DNA from 3 places in the Micromonospora sonneratiae genome. Region 3 is predicted to be linked to each of the others. Evidence: riboswitches for the same ligand, from Rfam matches in the RefSeq annotation. Region 3 holds a riboswitch; each other region holds the start of a gene.
The links. A riboswitch is a leader RNA that binds a small molecule or an ion and turns the genes downstream of it on or off. The one in region 3 is predicted to bind cyclic di-AMP.
Positions count from the first base shown of each region.

Region 1 (5,305 bases), on a different contig from region 3:
GGTGCCGAGCGCCGTGCCACCGTAGATCAGGAACGGCACGTCCGAGCCGATGCCGGCCGCGATCCCGGCGAGTTCGTCGCGGGACAGCTCGGTGCCCCAGAGGGTGTCGCAGGCGACCAACGTGGCGGCGGCGTCGGCGCTGCCCCCGGCCAGCCCGCCGGCCAGCGGGATCTGTTTGCGCAGGTGCAGCCGGGCGTGGGCGGGCACCCTGGCGTACGCGGCCAGGGCCCGGGCCGCCCGGATCACCAGGTTCGACTCGTCGAGGGCCAACTCGCCGGTGCCCTCACCCTCCATGGTCAGGGTGAGGGTGTCGCCGCGCCGGGCGGTCAACTCGTCGTAGATGGAGATCGCATGGTAGACGGTGCTCAGCTCGTGGTAGCCGTCGGGGCGTACCGGGCCGACACCGAGGTGCAGATTGATCTTGGCGGGTACGCGGACCTTGACCGGGCCGGCCGCTCCCCGTCGCTGGTGGTCGTCATCGTCGTCCGGCCGCCATGCCTCGGTCACGAGGCAGTGCCCCGGGCCCGAGGCCGGAAGCCGACCGGAGACCCCGGAATCAGTTCCTCGGCCGGTTCGTGGCGCCCGTCCACCGACTCGTGAACGGCGGGGGCCACCGGCTGCGCCGTCACGGCGTACACCTCGTCATGGGCACGGCGTCAGACTACTCGGCGGCCCGCGTACCCGATGGAGCCGACGCGGCGATAGCGGCGAACTGCTCGACGGTGAGCGACTCACCACGGGCACCGGGATCGACACCGGCCGCGACGAGCGCCGTAGCGGCCCGATCCGCGCCCCCGGCCCAGCCGGCCAGCGCGGCGCGCAGGGTCTTGCGCCGCTGTGCGAACGCGGCATCGACCACGGCGAAGACCCGCGAACGCGGTACGTCCGTCCGGGGCGGCTCGCGCCGGGTGAAGGCGACCAGACCGGAGTCGACGTTGGGTACCGGCCAGAAGACGTTCGGCGGCACCCGGCCGGCGCTGCGGGCGGTGGCGTACCAGGCGAGCTTGACCGACGGAATGCCGTAGATCTTGGAGCCGGGTCCGGCGGTCAACCGGTCCGCGACCTCCTTCTGCACCATCACCAGACCGTGCCGCAGACTGGGCAGCTCGGCCAGCAGGTGCAACACCACCGGTACGGCGACGTTGTAGGGCAGGTTCGCCACCAGCGCCGTCGGCGCGGGGTCGGCCAGATCAGCGGCGCCGACCCGCAACGCGTCGGCCTGATGGACGGTCAGTCGGTCGACGGCACCGGGTCCGGCGTGCGCGGCGGCGGTCGCCGGCAGCGCACCGGCCAGCACCGGGTCGATCTCCACCACGTGTACGTGCGCGGCGATCGGCAGCAACGCCAGGGTGAGCGAGCCGAGTCCCGGGCCCACCTCCAGCGCGACGTCGTCCGGGGCAAGCCCGGCCGCGTTGGCTATCCGGCGCACCGTGTTCGGGTCGTGCACGAAGTTCTGACCGAACTTCTTCGTCGGGGTCACGCCCAGCCGGGCCGCCAACTCCCGGATCTCGGCCGGACCCAGCAGCGGAGGAAGGAGGGACCCCTTCCGGTCGTCGTTCTCCGCGGGTGAAGGGTCCCTTCCCGACCCTTGTGGCGTCACCATGGACCGAAGACCCGCTCGCCAGTGGCCGAGATAGCCGTACACAGCTCGGCCACGTCCGCACCGGTCGTCTCGGCCAGCGACCGTACGGTCAGCGGAATCAGGTACGAGGCATTGGGCCGCCCCCGATGTGGCGTCGGGGTGAGATAGGGCGCGTCGGTCTCCACCAGTAGCTGGTCCGGTGGGGTCACCCTGGCCGCCTCCCGTAGCGCAGTGGCGCTGGCGAAGGTCACCGTGCCGGCAAAGCTGAGTACGTAACCGCGGCGTACGCATTCGGCGGCGAATTCGGCGTCGCCGGAGAAGCAGTGCATCACGACGGTCTGCGGGGCCCCCTCCTCGTCGAGTACCCGCAGTACGTCGGCGTGCGCGTCCCGGTCGTGGATCACCAGTGGTTTGCCGTACCGCTTGGCGATGGCGATGTGCGCGCGGAAACTGGTCTCCTGCGCTGCGCGCCCCTCCTCCCCGGTACGGAAGAAGTCCATCCCGGTCTCGCCGATGCCCCGGACCCGGTCCTCGGCGGCCAGCGACTCGATCTGTCGCAGTGCCTCGTCGAGGTCGTCGAGCCTGGGTGCCTCGTTCGGGTGCAGCGCGACGGTGGCGACCACGGCCGCGTACTGCCGGGCCACCTCGACCCCCCACCGGGACGACGCCACATCGACGCCGACCTGGACCAGCCGGTCGACGCCGACCCCGGCGGCCACCTCGATCATCGCCTCGACCGGATCGCCGGGTCCGACGGGCGGCCCGGCCACCCCCGCCTCGGCAACGGTGATGTCCAGATGGGTGTGACTGTCTATCACCGGGCGGGGCAGCGGCTCGGGCGCGGATGGAAACTCCCCCGCCCGGCGCGCTGCACGTTGGCGGCGAGACTCGGCTTGATCGCTCATCACCGTCAGCATCACATATCCAACTGCACCGCCCACCGGACCCGGTGCAGTTCCCGGCGGACCCGGGCCGGTTCCGACCGGATGGGGACCCGGTTCTGACCAGACCGACGGCGAATTTCCCGCAGACCCCGCTCCGGGTGCCGCCACGACAATGCCTACGCTGCGTGTCGATTACCTCCCGGCGAATACGGATTGTCAACATTGCGAATCCGCTCCGCACAACAGGCAGCATTGCGGGACGCCGATGCGTCAACAAGCCGACACAGAGCGAGACGGTAGTGGAATGGGCTTCCGCACAATGCGTTTTCCGGCATCGGTTAAATAGATTGCCAGCGCGGCGGTCAGGTAGGCTCGCGGGCGGTCATCGCCAGAAGGCACGGATTCGGGGTGCCGGCGAGGCTGCCGCCTAATCGCCGTACGGGGCGAATCGGGGACCCGCGTCCATGGGGTGAATCCGCAGCAGCGGTAGGGGCCACTTCCGCCCCGAACCCGTCAGCTAACCCGATCGGCGGCCAACGGAAGGAAGGTATCTTGACCGCACCCCTGCGCGGTTGGCTGACATTTGCCTTGGCTCTACTGGCCTCCCTGGCCCTGACGGCGCCCGCCAGCCCGGCCTGGGCGGAACCCGACGAACAAGCGCCGAACGAGACCGAGACGCCACTGCTACGCGACGTCCTTGAAACCACCGGCCGGGGCTACATGCAGGCAAAGGCCAGGCTGGACCAGTCGAAGAAACGGGAGAAGACCCTCGCTTCCGAACTGCAGAAGGCCCAGGAGCAACTCGACCTGCTGACCCCGCAGGTCGCACAGATCGCAGCCGAGGCCTACCGGCAGGGCAAGGTCGGCACGCTGGCCGTACTGCTGAACAGCACCTCGCCGGACTCGTTCGTCGACCGGGCGACCCGCCTCGACGAGATAAGCCGACTGAACAACCGGAAGCTCTCCCAACTCAACGCGGCACGGGACGTGGCCGCCCGGGCCAAGGCCGCGCTCGACGCCGAGATCGTGGAGCAGAGCAAGCAGGTCGCCATCATGGCGAAGCAGAAGAAGGACGCCGAGAAGGCACTCGCGCTGGTCGGTGGCATGAGCGTGACCGGCGGCGGCTACGTCAGCGCCACCTCACCGGTGGCGAAGGCCGCACCGCGTACGGCCAATGGCGAGTGGCCGAACGAGTCGTGCAGTCAGGAGGACCCGACCACCAGCGGCTGTGTCACCCCGCGCACCCTGCACGCCTACAAGGAGACGAAGCGGGCCGGCTTCAACCGGTTCGTCGGTTGTTACCGTCCAGGTGGGCCGTACGAGCACCCCAAGGGCCGTGCCTGTGACTGGTCGCTGCAGAAGTCGGGCTTCTCACCCTGGAACACCAAGGACGAGCTGACGTACGGCAGCAACCTTGCCGCGTTCCTGGTCCGTAACTCCGACCGGCTCGGCATCTACTACGTGATCTGGAATCGGCAGATCTGGTTCCCGGCGACCGGCTGGAAGTCGTACAGCGGGCCGAGTAACCATACGGACCACGTACACATGTCTCTGCTCTGAGTCCGCCAGCCCTCGACGGCGGCGAAACGACGGCGCATCTCCCCGGATGTCCACCGGGGAGATGCGCCCTTTCGTTGCAACTGGCAGCACGTCTCCGTGCGCCGTGGGTCAGCCGCTGAGCCGGGCCAACTCCTCGTCCACGATCGACGGGTCGAGCTTGCGGAAGACCGGCTTCGGGGCCGCCAACGGCCGGCCCGCCTCGATCGGGACCGACTCCCATCGCGCGCCGACGGAGTAGTCACCGGTCAGCACCGGGTACGACGGGCCGCCGTCCAGGTCCTCGACCTCCACGATCGACGGCATCGGGGCGTGTACGCCGGTGCCACCGAGCAGTTCGTGGATCTTCTGTGCCGAGTGTGGCAGGAACGGGGTGAGCAGCGTGTTGGCGTCGCTGACCACCTGCAACGCGACGTGCAGGATGGTGCCCATCCGGGGCTTCTCCTCGTCGCCCTTGAGCTTCCACGGTGCCTGGTCGGAGAGGTACCTGTTCGCCTCGGCCACCACCCGCATCGCCTCGCCGATCGCCTGCTTCTGCCGGTGCTTGCCGATCAGGTCGCCGACGGTTGCGAACCCGGCCCGGGCGACGGCCAGCAGCGCCTCGTCCGCCTCGGTCAGCCCGGCGGCGTCGATCGGCGGGATGCCGCCGAAGTTCTTCGCCGCCATCGAGATCGACCGGTTGACCAGGTTGCCCCAGCCGGCAACCAACTCGTCGTTGTTGCGGCGCAGGAACTCCGCCCAGGTGAAGTCGGTGTCGTTGCTCTCCGGCCCGGCGACCGCGATGAAGTAGCGCAGCGCGTCGGCGTCGTAGCGCTCCAGGAAGTCGCGGACGTAGATGACCACCCGGCGGGAGGAGGAGAACTTCCGCCCCTCCATGGTCAGGAACTCACTCGACACCACCTCGGTGGGCAGGTTGAGCGGGCCGAGGTTGCCCGGCTGGCCGTCTCGGTCACCGGCGCCGGAGTAGCCGAGCAGCAGCGCCGGCCAGATCACCGAGTGGAAGACGATGTTGTCCTTGCCCATAAAGTAGTAGCCGAGCGCGTCCTTCCCCTCGCCGTCGGCCGACCACCACTTCCGCCACGCCTCCGGGTCGCCGGAGCGGCGGGCCCACTCGATGGAGGCGGACAGGTAGCCGATGACCGCGTCGAACCAGACGTAGATCCGCTTGTCGGACCGGTCGCGCCAGCCCTCCAGCGGGATCGGCACACCCCATTCCAGGTCGCGGGTGATGGCCCGGGGTTGCAGGTCGTCGAGCAGGTTCCGGGAGAAGCGCAGTACGTTG
Region 1 is NZ_JBHTMP010000027.1:29,821-35,125, reverse strand. Features, by position in the region: gene ACFQ4H_RS18400 (4-(cytidine 5'-diphospho)-2-C-methyl-D-erythritol kinase) at 1-507, opposite strand, end outside; gene rsmA (16S rRNA (adenine(1518)-N(6)/adenine(1519)-N(6))-dimethyltransferase RsmA) at 662-1,603, opposite strand; gene ACFQ4H_RS18390 (TatD family hydrolase) at 1,597-2,499, opposite strand; cyclic di-AMP (ydaO/yuaA leader) riboswitch at 2,881-3,014, shown strand; gene ACFQ4H_RS18385 (coiled-coil domain-containing protein) at 3,019-4,026, shown strand; gene metG (methionine--tRNA ligase) at 4,135-5,305, opposite strand, start outside.
Region 1: another riboswitch for cyclic di-AMP. It lies ahead of ACFQ4H_RS18385 (coiled-coil domain-containing protein); the one in region 3 lies ahead of ACFQ4H_RS08980 (C40 family peptidase).

Region 2 (5,305 bases), on a different contig from region 3:
GCCGGTGACCCCGGCGGCGTGCGTACCGTGGCCGTTGCAGTCGTTGGCCGGTGGCAGGCCGTCGACCGCATCGTAACCGTAGATGGCCTGGCCACCGAAGTCCTGGTGGCCGATCTGCACCCCGCTGTCGATGATGTACGCCTTGACCCCGGTGCCCTGGCTCGTGTAGTCGTAGGTCGTGGTCAGCGGAGGGCTGGCCTGGTCGATGCGGTCCAGGTTCCACGGTGCGTTGAACTGGGTGGTGGTCAGCTGCACGGTGTGGTCCTGTTCGACATAGGCCACCGCCGGGTCTGCGGCCAGGCGTCGGGCGGCCGGCTCCGCCAGGTGGGCCTGGAAGCCGTTGAGGGCGTCGCCGTACACGCGGTCCAGGGTGGCGCCGTAGCGCTCGGCCAGACGGCTTGCCAGGGTGGACACGGTCGCGTGTCGGGTGCCGGCCCGGCCGCCGACGGCGCTGTCCTTGAGTACCACGATGTAGCTGTCCGGAATCGCGGTGGCGCTTCCGGCATGCCGGATCTCGTGGCTGCCGACAGCCGAGGTCGCCGGAGCGGCGATCATGGTGGCAGCCGCAGCGGTGACCGTGGCGACCAGGAAGCCGCCCAGTCGGCGTCGATGTGCGTGGGGGAGTGTCATGTCAAAGCCCTCCCTTGTCGGTCCATCCGTCGGCTGGCGGACCCCAGCGGCTTCCGGCCCGTGCCAGCCGGTGGCGTCCGTGCACCTGGGAATGGGTCGATCGGTTGGGCAAATCCTATAGTTATATTTATGAAGCACGATGCCTTTGGGTTGAATGCGACAAGTGTCAGAACGGGCTCCGTGGTGCGTGGACCGGTCCGGTACGCCGGGTGCCGGCCGACCGGCTGCCGGTGGGGCCGACTGCCTGGACACGATGATGCGGCACCGGGTCGCGTTCCCCGAACGGGAGCACGACCCGGTGCCGGACATCCGACCGGTGCCGGCGACCTTCGTCGTCGACCCGGCCCGGTAGCCGGTCGGTCTAGTAGACCGACAGGTGCACGTGGTTGGTGTGGTCGCTCGACGGGTCCCCGTTACCGCCGTTGTACGCCTTCCAGCCACTGCTCGGCAGCCAGATCTGTTTGAACCAGATCACGTACAGCACGCCGAGCCGGCTGGCGTTCTTCACGTAGTACGCCGCCAGGTTGTTGCCGTACGTCCGGTCGCCACCGGTCGCCACGCCACCGAAGCCGCCCTTCTGCGCGGCGAAGTCGCAGGCCCGCCCCTTCGGGTGCTCGCCGGAACCGCCGCTGCGGTAGCAGGAGACGTACCGGGTGTAGCCGGCAGCCTTGGCCTGGTTCAACGCGTGCAGCGTACGGGGAGTGATGCAACCCGAGGTCGTGGGATCGTTCACGCTGCACGACTCCCGGGGCCAGGAACCGTCGGAGTTGCGTGGCGCGGGCTTCGCGGTGCCGGTGTTGGTGCCGCGTACGCCACTGCTGGTGCCTCCGCTGCCGACCGCGGCCAACGCCCGTTCGGCCTGCTGTTTGCGGCTGGCCATGACCGCGACCTGCTTACGCTGCTCGCGGATCTCGTTGTCGAGCGCTGTCTTCGCCCGGGTCTCCTCCTCGCGTGTCTCGATCAGCTTCCGGACCTGCCGTTCCTCGCTGCTGGCCACCACGCCGAGGGTGGTGGCGCGGTCGAAGAAACCGTCCGGGGAGTTGCTGTTGAGCAGGGCCGCCACCGGCCCGAGCCGACCGGTTCGGTAGGCCGCTCCGGCCAACTCGCCGACCGAGCCGGAGCGGACGCCCAGCTCGGCTTCGATGGCGGCCAGGTGGGCGGTGAGTTCCTTCTGCCGCTTGATGGAGTTGTCGAGTGCGGCCTGGGCGTCGAGGTAGCCCTTGGACGCCGCCTCGAGCTGTTTGCGGAGGCTGGGGCTGACCCCTTCGTCGTCGTTGCCGTCAGGTGCGGCAGCGAGCATTCCGGGGCCGGCGGCGAGGGCCCCGTTGACAGTCGTCGTTGCCGCGCCGACCGGACCGGTGGCCGGGCTGAGCGCGACGGTCATGAAGACCGTGAGTACGGCCGCCACCAGCGTGGTCAGGCGGGCGGCCGTCCGTCGTACGGGTGCCGTGAATGGCATGTAGTTGTCCTTCCGTCAGCCGCCGGCCGGGTTAGCTGACGGGTTCGGGACGGAAGATCCCTACCGCTGACGCGGATGCACCCCACGAGGTGGTTCCCCGGCTCGCACATGGCGATTAGGCGACAGTCGCCACAAGCGCCGGAGGGCGCCGCCCAATGACGACCGGAGCCGAGCCTACCGGTGCCGGTGAACGGAGCCCGGGAACCGGGTGCAAATTTAAGGTGTCGCTAATCCAGTTCGTCACCACTCGGTCGGGCCGCACGCGCCCGTTTCGGCGGCCGGCTCGACCTGTAGCGTCGCGTGCTCGATGTGGAAGTCGTCGTGCAGCGCCACCCGGGCGGCGGCCAGCACCTTGGCCGGCTCCGTGCCCGGTTCGATGGTGAGGTGCGCCGAGGCGACCTCCATTCCGGAGGTGAGTGTCCAAACGTGCAGGTCGTGGACGTCGGTGACCCCGGGTACGGCGGACAGTCGGGCCTGCACCTGGGGGACCTGGAGGTGTTCCGGGGCTGCCTGCACCAGGATGCGTACGGCGGCCCGGCCCAACCGCCAGGTGCGGGGCAGGATGAACAGGCCGATCCCGACGGCGACCAGCGGGTCGACCCACCACCAGCCGGTCAGCGCGATGACGACGGCGGCGATGATGACCCCCACCGAGCCGAGCAGGTCCCCGAGTACCTCCAGATACGCGCCGCGCATGTTGATGCTCTCCTTCGCACCCGAACGCAGCAGTGCGAAGGCGGCGATGTTGGCCAGCAGGCCGAGTACCGCCACGGCCAGCATCGGCCCGGTGAGCACGTGCGGCGGTTCGCCGAACCGGCGTACCGCCTCGATCAGCACGTAGATCGCGACGCCGAAGAGCAGCACCGCGTTGGCCAACGCGGCCAGTACCTCCAGGCGGTAGTGCCCGAAGGTCCGCTGCGGGTTACGGGAAGCCCGCCGGGCCGCCGTGATCGCGGCCAGGGCCATGCCGATGCCGAGTACGTCGGTGAACATGTGCCCGGCGTCGGAGAGCAGGGCCAGTGAACCGGTGGCCAGCGCGGCGACCGCCTCCACGATCATGAAGACGGTCAGCAGGGCGAATGCGGCCCAGAGCCGTCCCCGGTGCCGTTCTGCGGCGCGTAGCACCTGCCCGCCGTGATCGTGTCCTGCGCCCATCAGTACAACCCTCCGTCGCCCCTTCGCGTCCGGCCCAACCTATGCTCACATTGCTATGTATGCAAGCAAAATGTTGGCAGCGATCCGGTGATCAGGGACTCGTCGCGGCGACACGCCGACGACACGCGGGAGTTACTCCCGGATCACGCAGCAGTGATCTCGATGGTGGTGAGGCGCTGGGTGGCCCGGGACAGGGCGACGTACAGCGTCCGTACGCCCGACTCGGAGTCGGCCCGGATCTCGGCACCGGCCACCAGGACGACTCCGTCGTACTCCATGCCCTTGGCCTGGAGGCTGGTCACCACCTGTAGGCGCGGTCCGGCCAGGCCAGCCAGCCAGCCGGCGACCTCGTCCCGGCGGGGGACCGGGGTGATCACACCGACGGTGCCCTCGACCTCGGCCAGCAGCCGGGCGGTGGCCTCCCGGGTGGCGTCCGCCAGTCGTGCGGCGGGGACATGCAGGGAGAGCGGTTCGACGCCGGTCGAGCGTACGGCGGTGGGCAGCGGCAGATCGGGGTGGACCTCGCGGATCACCTGCGCGGCCACCGCGAAGATCTCCGCCGGGTTGCGGTAGTTGGTGGAGAGCGTGTACTCGTGCCGGGGCCGACGACCCAGCGCCTTGTCCCGGGCCTGGGCCAGCTCCCGGGGGTCGCCCGTCCACGCCGTCTGTGCCGGATCACCCACCACGGTCCAGGAGGCCAGCCGACCCCGCCGACCGATCATCCGCCACTGCATCGGCGACACGTCCTGGGACTCGTCCACCACCACGTGGGCGTACTCGCGGTAGTCCTCCGAGCGTTGCCGTTGCGCCCGGTCGGCCCGCTGCCGGTCGGCGTACGTGGTCAGTTCGCGGATCCCGCCCGCGACGTGGAACGGGTCACGTTTGCGCTTGACCGGCTTCATCGGCCGACCGAGCAACTCGTCCAACTCGTCGAGCAGGGCCACGTCGGCGATCGTCGGCCCGTCCGCCTCCAGGTTGCGGTACGACTCGGCCAGCAGCCGGGTCTCGGCCCGGGACAGGATTCCCGCCGAGTACGCCCGCAGCCGCTCGGGCCGGGCCAGCCAGCCGAGTACGTGCCACGGGTGCAGCCGGGGCCACCACGCCTTCAGGAAGTCGCGGAACTCCTCCCGCTCGGACAGGTCGTCCTCGAACTCCCGCTGGCCGGGCAGCCGGCCGACAGGCAACCGTCGGACCTGTGCCCACAGCGCGTTGAAGATCCCGTCGAAGCCGGCGCGGCGTACCTCGTTGCGCCGACCGCCCCCGGACAGCGCCCGGGTCCGGATCGTGTCCAGTTCGGCCGTGGTCAACCGGAGCAGCTCACCCCGATAGAGGAGCCGGAGTTCGCCCGGACCGTCCGGTACCGCGTCCCGTACCGCCCGGCGCAGCACCTGACGCATCCGCAGGGAACCCTTGACCGCAGCCGTCGCGGCGGGGTCGGTCCGGACCGCCACCACGCCCGGAAAGAGCGAGCCCAGCGAGTGCAGGGTGGCGGTCTCCTCGCCGAGCGAGGGCAGCACCGAGGCGATGTACTCGACGAAGACCCCGGACGGGCCGACCACCAGGACGCCGCCACCGGCGAACCGGTTGCGGTCGGAGTAGAGCAGGTACGCCGCCCGGTGCAGGGCGACCGCGGTCTTGCCGGTGCCCGGCCCACCGGACACGATCGTCACCCCGGAGCCGGGGGAGCGGATCGCCTGGTCCTGTTCCCGCTGGATGGTGGCGATGATGTCCCGCATGCCCCGACCGGTGGCCCGGGACAGGGTGGCCAGCAGCGCGCCGTCACCGACCACCCGCATCCCGGCCGGTGCGGCGGCCGGGTCGAGCAGGTCGTCCTCGATCCGGGTCACCCGCTCACCGGTCGACTGGATCATCCGACGCCGGATCACGCCGAGCGGCTCGGCGGCGGTGGCCTGGTAGAAGGCGGCGGCAGCCGGGGCCCGCCAGTCGATCACGAGTGGTTCGGAGTTCTCCCCCCGTACCCCGAGGCGTCCGACGTGCATCACCGAACCGTCGCGCAGGTCCAGCCGGCCGAAGACCAGCCCCTCGTGTTCCGCGTCCAGC
Region 2 is NZ_JBHTMP010000003.1:161,436-166,740, forward strand. Features, by position in the region: gene ACFQ4H_RS03785 (S8 family peptidase) at 1-630, opposite strand, end outside; gene ACFQ4H_RS03790 (hypothetical protein) at 794-982, shown strand; gene ACFQ4H_RS03795 (coiled-coil domain-containing protein) at 992-2,089, opposite strand; cyclic di-AMP (ydaO/yuaA leader) riboswitch at 2,094-2,221, opposite strand; gene ACFQ4H_RS03800 (cation diffusion facilitator family transporter) at 2,330-3,244, opposite strand; gene ACFQ4H_RS03805 (HelD family protein) at 3,388-5,305, opposite strand, start outside.
Region 2: another riboswitch for cyclic di-AMP. It lies ahead of ACFQ4H_RS03795 (coiled-coil domain-containing protein); the one in region 3 lies ahead of ACFQ4H_RS08980 (C40 family peptidase).

Region 3 (5,305 bases):
GCGGCCTGCTCCGGGTACGCCCGCCCGTAGACCGGGATGGTCGCCCTGCCGGGCTTCGGCGTCACCACGAAACCGACCGACCACTTGGCGGTGGGAGCCGACGCCGGGTTGTGGAACCACGCCTTCTGACCGAGGTACCAGATCGCCGTCCAGTCACCCTGCCGGTCGGCGATGGCGTACGTCTGACCGGCCGAGCCCCGGGCGCCGTGGTCGGAGATCTGCATGGTGTTCGGGGTGCCGTCGGGCCGTAGCGCGATGTCGTTGACCAGCGGTGCGTCCGGGCTGGGTGCGCTGCGCAGGATCACCGACGAGGAGCCACGCGACGGGCACGGCTCGGTCGGCGGGGCCGGCGGCGACTTGGCGCAGCCGTAGAAGTTCGGCCGGTTGGTGGCGAAGTCCGGGTCCAGGGTGACCAGCCCGGTGTGCGGGGTGCCGGTGCCCCGGATGGGGGCCTTCAGCAGGTCGAGGTAGTGCGACCAGTTCCAGTACGGACCCGGGTCCCAGTGCATGCCCCGGACGGTGCCGGCGACGGTGCCGGGGACGTTGTCGTGCCCGATGATGTGCTGCCGGTCCAGCGGAATGTCGAACTTCTGGGCGAGGTAGCGAACCAGCTTCGCCGAGCTGCGGTACATCGCCTCGGTGTACCAGGTGCCCTGGGCGGCGAAGCCCTCGTGTTCGATGCCGATCGCCTTGGCGTTGACGTACCAGTTGCCGGCGTGCCAGCCGACGTTCTTGGCCTTGAGGTGCTGGGCGGTGTGGCCGTCGCGCGAGCGCATCGTGTAGTGCCAGCTCACCCATTCGGGGTCCTGCGCCAGCCGGGTGGTGCTGTCGAAGTAGCCCTCGGCGTCGTGGATGACGATGTACTCGATCTTCTGCTGGGCGGGTCGGTCGCCCAGGTCGTGGTTGCCGTAGTTGCCCGGGTCGGAGCCGTCGCCGAGCAGTTGGTAGGGGGCCGGGAGCCACTCACAGGAGATCGTGGTCGGGCATTCGAGCCCGTCCGGGCGCTCGGGCTTGCGCAGGCCGAGCCGGTCCAGCCAGGACCGGGCCGGGGCGAGCCCGGGGTGCGCGGCGAGGCTGACCCGGTGCCCGTCGTCGGTGACCCGACTTGTCCCCGTACGGATGGTGTCGTACACCTCGTCGGCGAAGACCGCGGCGGCTTCGGTGGTGTCCGCACCGGAGTACCGGGCCACCGCGCCGTACCAGGCCGCAGGGTCGCTGGTGCTTCCCGTCGGTCCGGCCAGGGCCTTCTGGTACGACGACAGCAGCGCTGCGCCGCCCCGGATGTTCGCCTCGGCGTCGGACCGCAGCGACTCCTCGCCGGTGCCGGTGAGCGTGGCGGCGGCGTCCAACGTCTGTAGTGCCGTGCTGCTGGGCGCGCCGACGCTGGGGTGCTGTGCGGTCAGCCTGGGCCGGGAGTCGTCACCCCGGGGGTCCTCGTCCTCGGAGTGGTGATGGCCGTTCGCGGGCAGGCCGGTCACGTACCGGGCGTCGGTGAGGTGCATCGGGCCGTACCCGCCGCCGGTGCTCGGGGTACCGGCGTTGGTGTCCCAACGGGACTGCAGGTAGGAGACGCCGAGCAGGACGCTCTCGGGTACGCCGTACTCGGCGGCGGCTGCCGCGTACTCCTGTTGGCGGGGGCTTGCGGTCGGGGTCGCGGCAGCGGGACCAGCCGGCACCACCACCGTTGCGGCCCCCACCACGACGGTGCTGAGCAGTATTCGCCGGCCTACCGGCACTTTCGGACGGTGCATCGAACCTCCATTCGGTGGATCGTTCTGGCCGTCACCCTCACCCCACACAGGTGCATCCGTCAATAGGTGCCGCAATCTATGGGTGAGTTGCAAGAAACTTTCAGATAGCGAACAGTCCGTGACCAGGGAGTGCACGTAGCGAAGTAGATGTGGTCGCGGGGTTGCGGCCGATGTGCGAAGCTCCCTAGTGTTGAGGATCGTCGAGACGGCGGCAGTTCGCCTAACCGGGGCGGCACCGGCTCGATACCGCCGAATCGTTGTCTGCGCATGAATGAGCCGGGGACCCAGGGCAACACCGGGGTGAATCCGCGATCACGCGGTAGGGCGCATCTCTTCCCGCCCGAACCCGTCAGCTAACCCGGTAGGCGGTAAGGAAGAAGGAGTACGGACGCCCGGTGGCACCTCAAGCCTCCCGGCTACGGCCCGCATCGTCGGCGCACGCCGACGCAACGGCGGCGAAGCCGCGTAACCGCTGGTCCCCCCTCACTGCCGCCCTGGCCGCGATCGTCGGCGTCGCCGTGGTGCTCGTCGGCTCGACGCCGGCGATCGCCGAGCCGTCGGTGACCGAGATCGAACGGCAGATCGACGAGGCGTGGGAGAAGCTCGAACCGATCATCGAGAAGCACAACGCCACCCGGCAGGACCTGGCTGCGAAGAAGAAGCAGGCCGATGCGCTGGGCAGGAAGATCCAGCCGCTGGAAGTCCAGATCGAAGCCGCACTGGGCAAGGTCGGGCAGATCGCCGTACAGGCGTACAAGGGCAACGAGGTCTCCGCGCTCAACGCGATCCTGACCAGTGGTACGCCGACCACCCTGATGGACCAGCTCGGCCTGCTCGACCAGATCGCCCGGGGACAGCAGCGGGACATCCAGGCGGTGGTCGACCTCAGGAACAGCTACGCGGCGCAGAAGGGTCCGCTGGATGTGCTGGTGGCACAGCTCACCCGCACCGAGGCCGAGTTGGCTGCGAAGAAGAAGGAGATCGACGCCGAGGTCACCCGGCTGCAGAAGCTGCGGCTGATCGCGTACGGAAACGGCGCCGGCGGTGCCCTCCGACCGGCACCGTGCCCGTTGGTCTACCCGGGCGGTGCCGTCGGTAAGGTCGTCAAGTTCGCCTGCGCCCAGATCGGCAAGAAGTACCAGTGGGGATCCGACGGCCCGAACACGTTCGACTGCTCCGGCCTGACGATGCGGGCCTGGGAACAGGCCGGCGTCTCCCTGCCGCACAACGCAGCCCGGCAGCGGGCGACGATCCCCAGCGTCAGCCGAGCCAACCTCAAAGCCGGTGACCTGGTCTTCTACAACAACCTGGCGCACGTCGGCATCTACGTCGGCGACGGCTGGATAGTGCACGCCCCGCAGACCGGCGACTGGGTCAGGATGCGCAAGGTCGACGTCGGCAACATCCACAGCTACGGCCGGCCCGGCTGATCCGGGCCAGCCCGCTCCGATCGTGGATCAGGCCCCTTCCGTCGCTCGTCGCGGCCGGAAGGGGCCTGATCCGTTGGCGGGTGGGTGTCGCCTTCGCGGGTGGGCTGTCGGTCTGGCAGGTAGGGTCGCCCTACCGGGCCGCAGGCGGCAGGACCCTCAGCGGGTCGGCCAGGTACGCCAGTTGCGCCAGGACCGGCTCGGCGTCGGTCCGCGTTGCCCCTGGTAGCGCGATCCGTACACCTCCGAGCCGTACGGGTGCTCCGCCGGCGACGAGAGTCGGAAGATGCACAACTGGCCGATCTTCATCCCCGGCCAGAGGGTGATCGGCAGGTTGGCGACGTTGGACAGCTCCAGCGTGACGTGGCCGGAGAAGCCGGGGTCGATGAACCCTGCGGTCGAGTGGGTGAGCAGGCCCAGCCGGCCGAGGCTCGACTTGCCTTCCAGGCGGCCGGCAAGCTGGTCACCGAGGGAGATCACCTCCAGCGTGGAGGCCAGTACGAACTCGCCGGGGTGCAACACGAACGGCTCGCCGTCCGGGACGTCGACCACCGAGGTCAGGTCGTCCTGTTGCCGGGACGGGTCGATGTGCGTGTAGAGATGGTTGTTGAACACCCGGAACAGCCGATCGAGGCGTACGTCGATGCTGGACGGCTGAATCAGCGCCGGCTCGAACGGATCCAGCGCCAGGGCGCCCGCCTTGATCTCGGTGACGAGGTCACGGTCGGAGAGCAGCATCGTGTCACCTTAGCGACTCCCCAGCTGACGACCTGTGTCGCACTACCGATCTCGAACATGTGTTCGATAGAATCGTCGCATGGCTTCCTGGTCCGAATTCGCCGCCGACGATCCCCGACTCGCCGAGGCGATCCGAGCTCTCATGCAGCAGTACGGGCCAGGCTTCGGCTATCTGGCAACCGTGCGAGCCGACGGTGGCCCTAGGGTGCACCCGGTCTCCCCGGTGATCACCGACGACGGGCTCTACTGTTTCATCATCGACTCGCCGAAACGGCGTGACCTCGAACGCGACGGACGTTACGCGTTGCACTCGTTCCCGCCCGAGGAGAGCGACGACGAGGCGTACGTCGCCGGGCGCGCCCGGCCGGTGACCGACCAGGCCAAGGTGGCTCGGCTGGCTGACACACTACGGGCCGGGTCGCATGTGGACTGGCGCCTGTTCGAGTTCACCGTCGACGTGGCGATGCTGTCCCGGCATGGTCACGCCGAGCGTCCCGCCGTGCAGGTGTGGCTCGACCCGGCCGGTGCCGCCAGTCGCCCGAGTTCCGCCGGCACGCTGACCCGACGCATTCGTGGTTCCTGGCGGCACGCCGCTGTGGAACACGAACCGGTGCCGGTCCGCTGAACCGGACCGGCACCGTTCTGCCGTGCTTGCTGATTTCGGTTACGGGGCGCGGTAGCTGTTCCAGGCGTTCAGCATCCGGGTCGCCTGCCCGGCGGTGAACTGGTACATGCAGGAGTCGTACGTGTAGTCCATGAAGTTGTTGATCGGGTCCAGCCCCGGGGAGGAGCAGGTGTTCCGCCCGGTCGGGCACTGGTACGCCGGGGACGCCTCGGCCGGCGTGTCGGAAACCTGGTCACCGGAGCCGGAGCAGCCGCCCTGGAAGGTGTGGTACAGGTTCAGCCAGTGGCCGACCTCGTGGGTGCCGGTGTCACCCTGGTTGTAGTTGGTCGCGGTGCCACCCGGCAGCGACTCGTTCAGCACCACGACGCCGTCGTAGCTGTCCAGGTTGTTCTTCGGGAAGGTCGCCCAGCCCAGCAGGCCGTCGCTGAGCTCGCCGAGGTAGATGTTCAGGGTCTCCTTGCCGCCCCGCCGCAGCTGGCTCTTCATCTGACGTTCCGCGGAGGAGCCGTCGACGATCGGGTACCAGGCCGGGTTGGTGACGCGGTTGATGCTCTGCAACTGGAAGGCGAAGGCAGTGGCCGCACCGCCGGTCGACCCGGCGTACGCCTGGTTGAGCACGCTGATCTGCGAATTGATCATCGAGTCGGGGATGTTGCCACCGGCCCGGGTGCTGTTCTCCTGGATCACGTGCACGACCACCGGGATGGTGACCGTGGCCTGGATGGTCGGACCCATGGCAGCCTTGCTGGCCCGGGTACGCATCG
Region 3 is NZ_JBHTMP010000010.1:82,733-88,037, forward strand. Features, by position in the region: gene ACFQ4H_RS08975 (N-acetylmuramoyl-L-alanine amidase) at 1-1,751, opposite strand, end outside; cyclic di-AMP (ydaO/yuaA leader) riboswitch at 1,989-2,133, shown strand; gene ACFQ4H_RS08980 (C40 family peptidase) at 2,147-3,181, shown strand; gene dcd (dCTP deaminase) at 3,338-3,916, opposite strand; gene ACFQ4H_RS08990 (pyridoxamine 5'-phosphate oxidase family protein) at 3,996-4,541, shown strand; gene ACFQ4H_RS08995 (zinc metalloprotease) at 4,581-5,305, opposite strand, start outside.